One region of the Ensifer sp. Root142 genome, then DNA from elsewhere that is predicted to be linked to it. Evidence: riboswitches for the same ligand, from Rfam matches in the RefSeq annotation. Region 1 holds a riboswitch; each other region holds the start of a gene.
What was found. A riboswitch is a leader RNA that binds a small molecule or an ion and turns the genes downstream of it on or off. The one in region 1 is predicted to bind thiamine pyrophosphate.

Region 1 (4,378 bases):
GAGTGGTTGTCGAACATCAGGCGATTAACGGTGATTCCGGCAAGGTGAGCAGCCACGTTGAGTGATAGCTGGTCTCGTCGAGAGTAGCGCAGCATATGCGACGACCAGATTTGACTAAATTCTTTAACTTCGTCGCTATTATGCCGCCTTAGGATCATTCCCCCCCAATATGGTCTTTCGAACAGTATGTGTTCGGATTCCATAAGGTAGTGATTTAACTGCTCGAATACTCGCGCCTGGTCGTCAAAGCCATGGTCTAGAACTGCTAAGAACTCTTCATGGACAGTATCTCTAAAACTATGATTTTGAAACGTCACGGGGTGGCAGTCGTACTTCTCGATAATGAGCTTAGGGTCTACGAGAAGCTCTATCGTGCTGTCTATGTAAATAGAGAAGTCATAGTCTGGGAGAAATACGTGGGGGTTAAGCTTTACATAGCGTTGGCTGCGGGTAGGGTCAGATGGAAATATCGGCGAAATGCGCACAATTGTCCACGTTTCACTCTCAAGAAATTCGTTGTCTGTAAAGCAGATCGCGTCGACACCACTATCCCTCAATACAGTAGACTCTGGTAGAGGGTCGTAATTACCTAAACTGCATGTAAAGACGCATACCTTATCTGCCATACTGCTCCCCTAGTTTCTGGATTGTGTATATATCAAAATGCACGATGTTGCTATCGAAGCGAGAAAGCTACAAGAGTGGGATGAGGACGCCATCCCTGAGGTGTTTTCCATAAGCCTTTGTCGGTGTCGGGAGGTTGTTGCGGTCGCTTGGGCACTCTTGAAAGGCCACCACCTCAAGGGTGGAGATCTTAAAGTCCGGCCGGCGTTGGAGCGTTGCTGCGAATTCTTAGGCGGCCAGTAGATTGCCCGCGTGACGATAGCCCATCTGTTCCATTTGACTCGGCCGTGTTCCAAATAGACGCGGTTAACATCGGTGACCTCCAGCTCGCCAATGGGCAAGGGTTTCAGGTTTGCCGTCTGTCGCGACCAGGCATCCTTGTTGTGCGTCCAACATTCATGCCAAGTCGCTCGCAGAAACACATCCAGCGGCAGCGCGTGAGTAAGCAGCCGCCACAGTCATGTAAAGATTCGAAATCGGCGTTCACACATAAATCTGCTATAAGAATGTAGCTTCTGTAATGGCCTGTAATGGCCCCATCAATCCACGGACATGATCTCCCACTTAATAAGTGAGCGAGGTAATGTGCCCATTATGACCAGTCACAATCCTAAGATAGAAGTTCACACGCTGCCATCGCCGATCTTCGAGATGCGACCGCTAAGATCGGTCTCGCCCGATTGATATTTCTTCGGCGTCAATCCGAAGTGCTGCCCCACCGCGCGTGACGATCGGAATCGCTCCGGCGCGTCGACGGCCGCGACAAACGTCAGCGCCACCAGGACGCCAACGCCGGGCGTCGTCATCAGCCGCTGTGCGTTATCATCTTGGCGGGCGATGGCACGCAGCTTGCGCTCAAAACCTGCAAATTCCTGCACAAGCACGTCGCGCACCTTCAGCAGTGCCGTCGCGATCGCTTCCAAGGTCGGATGGCCTGCAATCAGCTCGCGGATGCGCCCCGCGTAGGTGCGCCGGGTCGTCGGCCCGACCTTGAGGCCGAAGCCGCGCAGGATGCCCCGGATGCTCATCTCGATGTCGTGAAGCTTACCCTGAATGAGCTTGCAGGCGGTCAGCAGCGCACGCACCTCCTGGGCGGCAAGAGATTTGCAGTGGACCGGTTTGAACCAGCCAAGCCGCATCAACTGCGCAATGCCCCGCGCGTCCTTCTTGTCGGTCTTCACCGGCATCGTCTTGAAGGCTGCACGGACGTGGCGCGTCTCGATCAGCTCGACGGAAAGACCTGCTTTCACCATCCCGGCATGGAGCCACTGAGACAAGGGGCCGGCCTCCAGACCAACTCGCTCCATCATCACGCCATGCGCGCCGAACCAGGCGATCAGCGCATCGGGTTCGCTGAGGATCTTTGCTTCCCGGATGATCCGGCCATCCGCATCCACCACGCACACACTCGAGTATTCCAATGATACGTCGATGCCCGCATACTGCTTCATGGTCGTTTCTCCGTGATGCTATGGAGCAGGCCACTCCTGACTCCGCGACACCATCATTGTGAGGGACGACCACCGGCCCTTCAAACCTGCCGGGCCGGGGTTCTGCCCGTTACACCATCTTTAGGTGTCGCCCGATCAAACATCGCAGAGCGCGTGCTGATCAGGGCCTGGTGGATGAGATCAAAACGATCATCGCCGACATGAGCAGGCCTTTGAAGCTCTTCTCATTGACATCCTGACACGGTTGACTCATAAATTGTCTTATTCCGAGGGGAGCACTACACAGTGCTGAGATGGCGGTGAGCCGGACCCTTGAACCTGATCCGGGTCATGCCGGCGTAGGAACGGGAAAAGAGCCAGTTTCGGCAAACTAATCGCGTCTTCGCTTTCACCTGGATCTCCGTGATGTTTTGTCTGGAGATCGATCGATGCTGTCTTTTGCTAAGTTGCCGCCGGATGGTGGGTTCGCCTTTTATCCGGTTGCTGCGTCGGCTGACCGGCGATGCGCCTAGCTTTCACATTTGTTCGCAGCTTTGCTGTGCTTGCTGTCTTCTGGCAGCTGGCGGTGCTTGTTTTCCCCCTGCCGCGCTATCTGTTGCCCACTCCAGTTGAGGTGCTGGCCGTATTTGGACGGCAGCCGGGATTTCTGCTCGAGCAGAGTCTCGTGACGATCGCCGAAATGCTGGCCGGCCTCGCGGTCGGCACGGCGTTCGGCGTTGCGACTGCTATCGGGCTGGCAGCTTTTCCGCGGCTCGGAAAGCTCGTCTGGCCTTTCGTGCTCGTCCTCCAAGCCTTTCCCGTCTTCGTCATTGCTCCGTTGCTGGTGCTTTGGTTCGGCTTTGGCATGGTCTCGAAGATCGTGATGGCGGCCATCATCATCTTCTTTCCCGTTGTTTCCGCATTCTCTGATGGTCTGCGCCGCACCGATGCGCAGATCCTTGATGCCGTCGCGCTGACCAAGGCGAGCCACTGGCAGACGCTGCGGCTTGTGCGATTGCCGTTGGCGTTGCCCGGCTTAGTGACTGGCCTGCGCGTTGCTGCCCCGTTGGCACCGCTCGGCGCCGTCGTTGGCGAGTGGGTCGGCGCCTCGGCCGGCCTCGGCTTCGTTATCGTCCAGGCAAATGCCCGCATGCAGACGGATGTCGTCTTTGCCGCGATGGCCATTCTTGCCCTGCTTGCCGTCGCCCTTAGGCTGCTGGTCGATGAGGCAACCCGTCCACTCGCGCACTGGGCACGGGAACCCTGAATTTCTGAGGACAATTGGGAGAGTTCATAACATCATGATCCGCAAATCTCTGCTTTCCGCCAGCCTCGCGCTCGGCGTGGTCTTTGCAACTGGCTCAGCAACTGCCGCTGAAAAACTGACAGTGATGCTGGAGTGGTTTGTCAATCCCGACCATGCGCCGATCGTCGTCGCCAAGGAGCTCGCGCTGTTCGAAAAGGCGGGGCTCGATGTCGAGCTCGTGCCACCGGCAGACCCTTCAAGCGTTCCGCGTCTCGTCGCTGCGGGGCAGGCTGATATCGGCGTGCACTATCAGCCGAACCTGTACCTTGACCATGCTGCAGGCCTGCCTCTGGTTCGCATTGGCACCCTGGTCGAGACGCCGCTCAACACCGTCACCGTCCTTGACGACGGTCCGATCCGCAGCCTTGCCGATCTGAAGGGCAAAAAGATCGGCTTTTCCGTCTCCGGTTTCGAGGATGCGATGCTTGGCCGAATGCTTGCCTCGGTCGGTCTCAAGAAGGAGGACGTCGAACTCGTCAACGTCAACTTCGCCCTTTCTCCGTCCCTGATCGCCGGTAAGGTCGATGCAACGATCGGCGGCTTCCGGAATTTTGAACTGACGCAGATGCGGCTCGAGGGGCATGAGGGCCGTTCCTTCTTCCCAGAAGAGCATGGCGTGCCTGTTTATGACGAACTCGTCTTCGTTTCCGACAAGGCAAAGGTTGCCGACAAGCGCTTGCGGCCCTTCCTGGTCGCGGTGGAGCAGGGTGCGATTTTCCTCACCAATCATCCGACTGAAGCCTGGAAGCTGTTCGTCAAGGCCTATCCGAACCTCGATGACGAACTCAACCGTAGTGCATTCACGGACACGCTGCCGCGTTTCGCCAAAAGGCCGGCGGCGCTCGACCGTGGCCGCTACGAGCGGTTTGGCGCTTTTCTCTCCGAAAGCGGGTTGATCGGCAAGGCACCTGATGTCGACGATATCGCGGTGGAAATCCGATGACGGGTACATCGGACTTCGTCGAAAGTGCTGCCGCATCGCTGGCGCTTGTACGGCAGACCCGCCCCCGCGTGCATT
Region 2 (4,378 bases), on a different contig from region 1:
AAAACCTTTACTGCAACAATAGACATCTTCCTCGACCACAGCACCTTCAGGTTTCTATATACCTTGACGATGCTTGCGAAACAAGGATCGTCGGTGACTACGCCGTCACACGTTAGCCTCGCGGCACTCTTCTAGGCATCTATATTCGGTCGATTTTCCGTTGTGGCGGCTTTTCTGAGGGTGAGGCTCATCTGGGGACGGTGCTCGGCCGTGGTCGCCGGCTGGGAAACGAAGATCTCGTTCAAGCTGGCGCAATGCGCCATCGTGAGGTTGCAGCGATCCATCGCCTAGTTCTGTCCTCGGGATCCTGGCTACGTGTAATGTCGGTCACGACCGCGGCACAATCCGCGCCATGGGTGAGGACGCCATCAATGCGTTCAAGGTTCAGTCCACCGATCGCAACCAGTGGGGTCGGTCCGATTTTCTTCTTCCATGTGGCGAGGCGAGCAAGTCCCTGCGGCTCCCATTTCATCTTTTTGAGAACGGTCGGATAGACCGGACCCAACGCGACATAGTCGGGCGCGACTGACAGCGCCATATCGAGTTCGGCCTCGTCATGTGTGCTGATGCCGAGCTTAAGGCCAGCCCCACGGATCGCGGCCACGTCAGCTTGCGCCAGATCTTCCTGGCCGAGATGAACGAAATCGCAGCCTTCGTCGATCGCCATGCGCCAATGGTCGTTGACGACAAGTTGGCAACCGTGTCTCTCGCATATGGTTCTGGCGATGCGGATATCGCTACGGACTTCGCTATCGGGTCTTTCCTTGATGCGAAGCTGGACCAGCCTCACTCCAATTGGAACGAGGCGTTCGACCCAATTCGCGCTGTCGACAATGAGGTAGAAGGGATCGAGCTTCATGAGAAGACCGCCTTTCCGATCACCGGGGTGGAGGGGACTGCCATGTCTCTCGGTTCGAGCATGCCGGCTTCAAAAGCCAGCCGACCGGCCTCGATCGCCTTGGCAAAACCCGATGCCATCACGGCCGGATTTCCGGCACCGGCCACCGCCGTATTCAGGAGCACGGCATCGAAACCGAGCTCCATCACCGTGGTTGCATGCGAAGGGCGGCCGATGCCCGCATCGACAATCAGAGGCACGTCCGGGAAGTGTGCGCGCATCGACCTCAAGGCGGACAGGTTTTGTGGCCCCATGGCACTGCCGATCGGAGCACACCAGGGCATCAACACGCGGCAGCCAGCCTCCAGCAGGCGCTCGGCAACGACCAGATCGTCGGTCGTATAGGGAAAGATCTCGAAGCCTTCGTTTGAAAGGATCTGTGCGGCTTCGACCAGCGCGAACACATCCGGCTGCAATGTGTCGTGATTGCCGATCACTTCGAGCTTGATCCAGTTCGTCTTGAAAACCTCGCGCGCCATCTTAGCAGTGAGCACCGCCTCCTTGGTGGTGTGGCAGCCGGCGGTGTTCGGCAGTATTTTCGTCCCGAGCTCGCGGATCAGTTCGAAAAACGCACCTCCGGCTTTGCCGCCGGCCGTCTCTCTCCTCAACGAGACCGTGATGATTTGTGTCCCTGAAGCCCGCACCGCGTCCGAAAGCACGGCTGGAGATGGATAGCCCGCTGTGCCCAGGAGCAGTCGGGAGGTGATTTCCGTGTCGTAGACTTGCAGCATGGTCAGCCACCTTTCATGGGCGAGAGAATTTCGATGCGATCATGATCGCCTAAGCGCCATCGATCGCGGTCGGCCGCGTGAACGAGTTCGCCGTTGACAGCGGTCGCCAGCCAGCTTCCTTCATAGTCGAGTGCAGCCATCAGTTCGGCGAGCGTCGAGCAGGCGACCTCGTGCTCTTCGCCATTGACGTTAAGGTTCATCATAGAACTCCGATCTGTGGTCCGGGTTGAGCAGAAGTTCGGCAACGTCGTGCGCAAGAGCCGGCGAGAGCAGGAAACCATGCCGATACATACCGTTCACGGAATAGATCGAACCGCTTTTCGTGATCCTTGGCAGATTGTCGGGGTAGGCGGGGCGAATGCCAGTTCCGGTTTCGGTGATCTGCGCTTCGCCGAAGGCCGGGTGCAGGGCGTAGGCTGCGTTTAAGAGCTCCATCAGCGACCGTGCAGTGATAGGACCGGACAATTCGCTCTCTATCATTGTTGCCCCGACCATGAAGACGCCCTGGCGGCGTGGAACGACATAGATGGGGTGTCGAGGATGCAGGAAGCGCACTGGACGCGACAGTTGAATGTCGCCGGTGCGCAGATAGAGCATCTCGCCACGCACGCCCCGCAGTGCTGCGTCATCCGGGAGCCTGGCAGGGCCTGTGCAGTCAATATGCGAATCGACACGGCGATCGACGGTGGCATCGGTCGCCTGGCCGAAATGAAAACGCACCCCCATGGCCATTAATGTGTCATGGAGTGAAGACAGCGCCTCTCTCGGATCGAGATGCGCTTCCCTCGGGAAGTGGAGTGCACGAGAAAAACGGCCGGCGAGATCGGGTTCCAGTTCGGCTATCTGGTCGGCATCAAGCCATCTGTGCCCTTTGGTTCGCGCCGCGAAGCGATCGAGCTCGCGTGTATCGCGCGCGGCGGCGACGACAAGTGTCCCCTCTTGCACGACCTTGTCGGGCAGCGCCGTCTTCCACCACTCGATGGCTGTCGCGCCGACGCGTTCGACTTTCTCGTCGGCACTTTCGCGCTCACACCAGGGCGCCAGCATGCCGCCGGCAAACCAGGATGCGCCGGCGCCAATCCGTTTTGAACGTTCGAAGACGTCGACCTCAATGCCGCGTCGCGCCAGTTCGTATGAGGTGACAAGGCCGACGACACCCGCTCCGTTGATCAGCACCTGCCTCATTTGGCAGCCGTTCGAGCTGTTACCTGGCCGGAGCTGTAGGGCCATTCATCCATGCGCCGCACCGCTAACGGGCGTCGATGTTGCCGTCTATGTCCGCGGTTTGGCTCGTGTACGACATCTGAAAAAACCATTGGTCGGCTCCAACCTTGACGTTTGGAGACCCAGATCTTGGCGCTGGAAAGATAGAGACACGTCCACGCGATCGCAAAGGAGCTGTCGCAACTGCCGTCGTTCCCACCGTCCCTACGCCAGCATGAACTGGATCAGGTTCAACGGGTCATTGCGCTGCGGTCGAAAGAGCCGATCCGCCCAGCAATATCTCAGCCCCTTGTCGGGACTCCCCTGGTGAATGAACCGAGTTGAACGGCCAATGCCGTGCTTTGTCAAGCGTTGTTAGTCTATTTCCAACGGGGCTAAAGCGTCATCCACATACCTTAGACTCAACGCGTATCGCGCCGAGAGGAGCAACATGAGCCGGCGCATCAATGCGGCGGGCCTCGCGCTCGTCTAGCGGCGGGAAGGCATCAAGGAGCATGCGTTTAGTAGAAAAGGCGCTGCAGCGTGAGTTTTGCTCTCAGGCAAGTGGAGGCATCGTCTGCCCCACAACAATCAATGGTCTCGAATGTTCTCAAGCGATTCCTTTCTCGCTTCTTCATTGATGTCGCTCAGAGACCTTTCATGGTTGGTGCCGTTCCTGGAAGTGACACACATTTCCCAAGCACACCGTCGTGTCCGCCTGCGCGGGCGCGCCCGAGGCGATGAGAGCCACGGCGATTCATGCAGTTCGACCATTTCTCCTCAGTAGGGCGCCGTCCTGGAGCCATGAGTTTCCCCCGTTTTTGAGTGGTTCACGGTGCAAGCCCGGTCGGAAAATGGCCAGCATCCAATAAAAAGGAATCCGAATGGCGCCATATCTGTGCAGAAAATTCGCTCGGCCGCGAAAGGGCGGTCAATGCAAGCAACTTCACCTCCGTCATGGTCGCGCTCGATCGCTATGGCGACATGTTTGGTCTCGATAAGTCCCGTCGCCTGCTGCTCGCAGCACGGACATGAACGTGCCGACTTCCGATTCTATCGCGAGGTCTGGGGACCGACGCCGGCGCTGAATTAACGAGCACATGCATATCGGATCGGGCCTCGGATCCGGAATATTTTCAGCTGTCTCTGGGGCATCTCGATGACGGCGTGGCCGTTGCGCGGCCACGCTGACCGGAGTATGCCTGGCGTAGTGTGATCCCAGTCGAGGGCCGAGAGTGGGGCAGCGCGTCACTCTGCGGTGTTGAGCAACACATCGCCTAGTGCAGCATACTGGTCGGTTGCTGTTCGCTCTGAATTCGACGTGTTGGGCTCGCCCGCCTACAGAACCAGCGACCGCACTCTGTTAACGCCAACTCATCCGTATTGCCGAACCTAAATTCATCCATCAGGAATTTTGCGAGGCGGCCAGCGCGGATGTCTTGGCGCGGGATCCTCGTTTCGAAGCAAATGCGATCGAATATCCTTTGAAGTGTATCGAGCTGTTCGGGTGCGAGTTCAAAACCTGACTGGTCAAAGTGAATAGCCA
Region 3 (4,378 bases), 320 kb from region 1:
CCGGCATATAGAGGTCGCCACCTTCACGATACTTGGCCGCCATCGCTTGAAACCCTTCCTTCTGCGCCTCGGCGCGGATGTCGTGCGAGATCCGCATCGAGCAGAACTTCGGCCCGCACATGGAGCAAAAATGCGCGACCTTGTGCGCCTCCTTCGGCAAGGTTTCGTCGTGGAAGGAGCGGGCGGTTTCCGGATCGAGCGACAGGTTGAACTGGTCCTCCCAGCGGAACTCGAAGCGGGCGCGCGACAGGGCGTCGTCGCGCGTGCGGGCCGCCGGGTGCCCCTTGGCGAGATCGGCGGCATGGGCCGCGATCTTGTAGGTGATGACGCCCACCTTGACGTCGTTGCGGTCGGGAAGCCCCAGATGTTCCTTCGGTGTCACATAGCAGAGCATGGCCGTGCCGAACCAGCCGATCATCGCGGCACCGATGCCCGAGGTGATGTGGTCGTAGCCCGGGGCGATGTCGGTCGTCAGGGGCCCAAGCGTATAGAACGGCGCCTCGCCACAGACAGCGAGCTGCTTGTCCATGTTTTCCTTGATCTTGTGCATCGGCACGTGGCCAGGCCCCTCGATCATCACCTGGCAGTCTTTCGCCCAGGCGATCTTCGTCAGCTCGCCCAGCGTTTCCAGTTCGGCAAATTGCGCCGCGTCATTGGCATCGGCGATCGACCCCGGACGCAGGCCGTCGCCGAGCGAAAACGAGACGTCATAGGCGCGGCAGATGTCGCAGATCTCTTCGAAGTGCTCGTAGAGAAAGCTCTCCTTGTGGTGGTGCAGGCACCATTTCGCCATGATCGAGCCGCCGCGCGAGACGATGCCGGTGACCCGGTCGACCGTCAGCGGGATATAGTGCAGCCGGACACCGGCATGGATGGTGAAGTAGTCGACCCCCTGTTCCGCCTGCTCGATCAGCGTATCGCGATAGACTTCCCAGCTCAGATCCTCGGCGATGCCGTTGACCTTTTCCAGCGCCTGGTAGAGCGGCACGGTGCCGATCGGCACGGGCGAGTTGCGGATGATCCATTCGCGGATGTTGTGAATGTTGCGGCCGGTCGACAGGTCCATGACCGTGTCTGCGCCCCAGCGGGTCGCCCAGACCATCTTCTCCACTTCCTCGGCCATCGACGAAGTGACGGCGGAGTTGCCGATATTGGCATTGATCTTCACCAGGAAATTCCGGCCGATGATCATCGGCTCGGACTCCGGGTGGTTGATGTTGGCCGGAAGCACGGCGCGACCGCTGGCGATCTCCTGGCGGACGAATTCGGGGGTGACGTGATCGGGGATATGGGCACCAAAGCTTTCGCCGTCGCGTAGCGTGACGCGTGCAGCGTCGCGGCCAAGGTTCTCGCGGATGGCGACGAACTCCATCTCGGGCGTGATGATGCCGGCCCGCGCATAGGCAAGCTGCGTCACCGCGCGCCGCCCGGTCGCGCGCAAGGGCGCGTGGCGGAAGGGAAAGGTCGGCGTCAGCCGGTCGCCGGAGGCAAAGCCGTTGTCTTCCGGCCGCACGTCGCGTCCGTCATAGGCTTCGACATCACCGCGAGCGATGATCCAGTTGCGGCGCGGTCGTGGCAAACCGTCCTCGATGCGGATGTTGGCATCTTCTACGGTGTAGGGACCGGAGGCGTCGTAGACGGTGACCGGCGGCTCGCCCGACGTCGGGTGCAGGGTGATTTCGCGCATGGGAACGCGGATGTCGGGATGGATCGTGCCTGGCTTGTAGACCTTTTTCGAGGCGGGAAGCGGGCCTTTTGTGACCGAGAGTTCTGCGGTTTTGGTGGCAATATTCATGATGAGGCTCCAAGTTTGCGGTTGGAGACCCAGTTCTGAAGCCGGAAGGAAAAGACATGTTTGCCTGAAATTCCGCGCGAATGACGGAATCGTGGCGTCAATGTCTGCACCGTCCCTACGCCAGTATGAACTGGATCAGGTTCAACGGGTCACTGCGCCTCGGTCGGCAAAGCCGATCCGCCCAGCAGTATCTCAGCCCCTTGACGGGACCCCCCTGGTGAATGCCTAGAGATAGCCATCGATCCGGATGCGCCGTCAAGCGTTAATCCGAAGGTTGCGTGTCAGGCCTGTTGATTGCCCGGTAGAGCGTTTCCGGATGAGACGAAGCCGCGGGCACGCTCGTTCTTTTCGTTTTTACGCATTTCCTGACGGAAAACCGCTCCGCACTTTTCCTGGAAATGCGCTAGCGGCCGGACTTCTCTGATCCCCGGCGATCGGCATAATCCGCACGGTTGATGCCGTGCCGCTGCAGCTTGTCATAGAAGGTCTTGCGCGGAATGCCGAGCGCTTCGATCGTCGCCTTGACGTCGCCGTGCTGCGCCCGCAGCGCTTCTTTCAGAATTTCCGCCTCGTAGCGCTCGATCCGCTCGGGCAGGCCGGCACTGGTCGGCGCCGCGGCAATCGGTTGGCCGAGCGAACCTTCGACGCCAAGGGCAACGCGCTCGGCGAAGTGCGAGAGCTCGCGCACATTGCCCGGCCAGGAATGAGACCTCAGATAGTGGCTGACGGCCAGCGAAAGCGTCGGCACGTCGCGCTTGAAACGCTCGGCTGCCCGCGTCAGGAAATGCGAGAAGAGAAGGGGGATATCGTCCCGGCGTTCGCGCAGCGGCGGGATCGACAGGGTGACGACGTTCAGCCGGAAATAGAGATCCTCGCGAAAATCGCCCCGCTGGGCCGGGTCGCCGAGGTCGATCTTGGCCGCGGCGATGACCCGAATATCGACGGGGCGCACGATATTGGTGCCAAGCGGCGTGATCTCACGGGCTTCAAGCACTCGCAGCATCTTGACCTGCGTTGCCGGCGGCATCGCCTCGATCTCATCGAGGAAAAGCGTGCCGCCGCTCGCATGCTCGATACGGCCGACGCGCTTCTTCAGGGCACCGGTGAAGGCGCCGGGCTCGTGGCCGAAAAGCTCGCTCTCGATTACCGTTTCCGGCAGTGCGCCGCAGTTCAGCGCCACGAAGTTGCCGTTGCGGCGCCGGCTCCAATTGTGCAGCAGCGTCGCCACCACCTCCTTGCCGCTGCCGGTTTCGCCGGCAACAAGCACATCCACGTCGGTGTCGGCGATATGCCGCAAGGTCTGGCGCAGCCGTTCCATGACCGGTGTCTGGCCAATCAGCGGCAGGCTCTCACCGGCGACTTCGGCTGCGCGTTTCAGCGCGCGGTTTTCCATCACCAGCCGGCGTTTTTCCAAGGCGCGGCGTGCGCTCTGCACCAGACGGTCGGCGGCAAAGGGTTTCGGGATGAAATCATAGACGCCGTCCTTAATGGCCTGAACGGCCATCGGGATATCGCCGTGGCCGGTGACCAGAATGACGGGCAGGTCGGGGTCGAAATCGGCGATCCGGCGAAACAGCGTGAGGCCGTCGATCCCGGGCATGCGGATATCGCTGATGACGATCCCGCTAAAATCCGGGTTGAGGATTGCGAGCGCTTCCGCCGCGCCGGGAAAGGCGGAGACCGCGAGGCCGGCAAGCTCCAGCGTCTGCTTCATCGCCCGCCTGAGTTCGCTGTCGTCGTCGACGAGGCATACGGATTGCTGCATCGCTCAGGCCCTCTTCAAACGCACGGTGAAGACGGTGCCCTCAGGGCTGGTCTTGACCTCGATGTCGCCGCCATAGTCGGCGACAATCTCCTTGGAGATGGCAAGGCCGAGACCGAGACCTTCATCCTTGGAGGTGTTGAACGGCGTGAAAAGGTCTTCGAGGATATCGGGCCGAATGCCCGGACCATTGTCGGCGACAACAAGCGAAACTGTTTCGGAGGGGCCTAACTCGCACCGCACACGGATCTCAGCGTCTGCCCGATCACCGAGGGCTTCCAGGGCATTCTGCAACAGGTTGATCAGCACCTGTTCCAAGCGGATGCGATTGCCGAGCACGCTGAGGCCGTTATCAGGCAGGTCGATGACGATCGCGTCCATGCGGCCGGCAAAGCGGCTGCGCAGCAGCATTCGAGCGCCTTCGATCACCTCCCGCATCGCCGTCGGTTCGGCGACGAAACGGCCCTTGCGCGCAAAGCTGCGCAGTTCGTCGGTGATGGTGCCGACCCGCTCGGTCAGCGCAGCGATGCTTTCGAGATTTTCGACGGCGGTTTCTTTTTGGCCGCGGTCGAGGAAGGTGCGCGCATTGTCGGCATAGGCGCGGATGGTTGCGACCGGCTGATTGATCTCGTGGGCAACGCCCGCCGCCACCTGTCCGAGGATTGCCAGGCGGTTGGCCTGGACCAGTTCCTGCTGCACCGCCTGCAGCCTCTCGCCCGTGCGCCTGTGGTCGGCGATCTCGGTTTCGAGGTGATCGCGGGCGAGGCTTAGGTCCTGTGTGCGCTCGGCCACTCGGCGTTCCAACTCATCGCGCGCGGCGC

Region 2: it holds a riboswitch for thiamine pyrophosphate, as region 1 does, so the genes downstream of both, thiO (glycine oxidase ThiO) here and ASD52_RS04790 (ABC transporter permease) in region 1, are expected to answer to the same signal.
Region 3: it holds a riboswitch for thiamine pyrophosphate, as region 1 does, so the genes downstream of both, thiC (phosphomethylpyrimidine synthase ThiC) here and ASD52_RS04790 (ABC transporter permease) in region 1, are expected to answer to the same signal.

Annotation. Positions count from the first base shown of each region.
Region 1 covers NZ_LMFK01000001.1:1,009,790-1,014,167, forward strand. Annotated here, with positions in the region: gene ASD52_RS04780 (glycosyltransferase domain-containing protein) at 1-626, opposite strand, end outside; partial or broken gene ASD52_RS04785 (IS110 family transposase) at 1,260-2,075, opposite strand; TPP riboswitch at 2,335-2,437, shown strand; gene ASD52_RS04790 (ABC transporter permease) at 2,578-3,321, shown strand; gene ASD52_RS04795 (ABC transporter substrate-binding protein) at 3,359-4,303, shown strand; gene ASD52_RS04800 (hydroxyethylthiazole kinase) at 4,300-4,378, shown strand, end outside.
Region 2 covers NZ_LMFK01000026.1:29,666-34,043, forward strand. Annotated here, with positions in the region: gene ASD52_RS23635 (hypothetical protein) at 1-26, opposite strand, end outside; gene ASD52_RS23640 (thiamine phosphate synthase) at 242-859, opposite strand; gene ASD52_RS23645 (thiazole synthase) at 856-1,629, opposite strand; gene thiS (sulfur carrier protein ThiS) at 1,632-1,829, opposite strand; gene thiO (glycine oxidase ThiO) at 1,819-2,814, opposite strand; TPP riboswitch at 3,037-3,168, opposite strand; gene ASD52_RS23665 (hypothetical protein) at 4,110-4,378, opposite strand, start outside.
Region 3 covers NZ_LMFK01000001.1:694,514-698,891, forward strand. Annotated here, with positions in the region: gene thiC (phosphomethylpyrimidine synthase ThiC) at 1-1,795, opposite strand, end outside; TPP riboswitch at 1,890-2,021, opposite strand; gene ASD52_RS03365 (sigma-54 dependent transcriptional regulator) at 2,199-3,560, opposite strand; gene ASD52_RS03370 (sensor histidine kinase) at 3,564-4,378, opposite strand, start outside.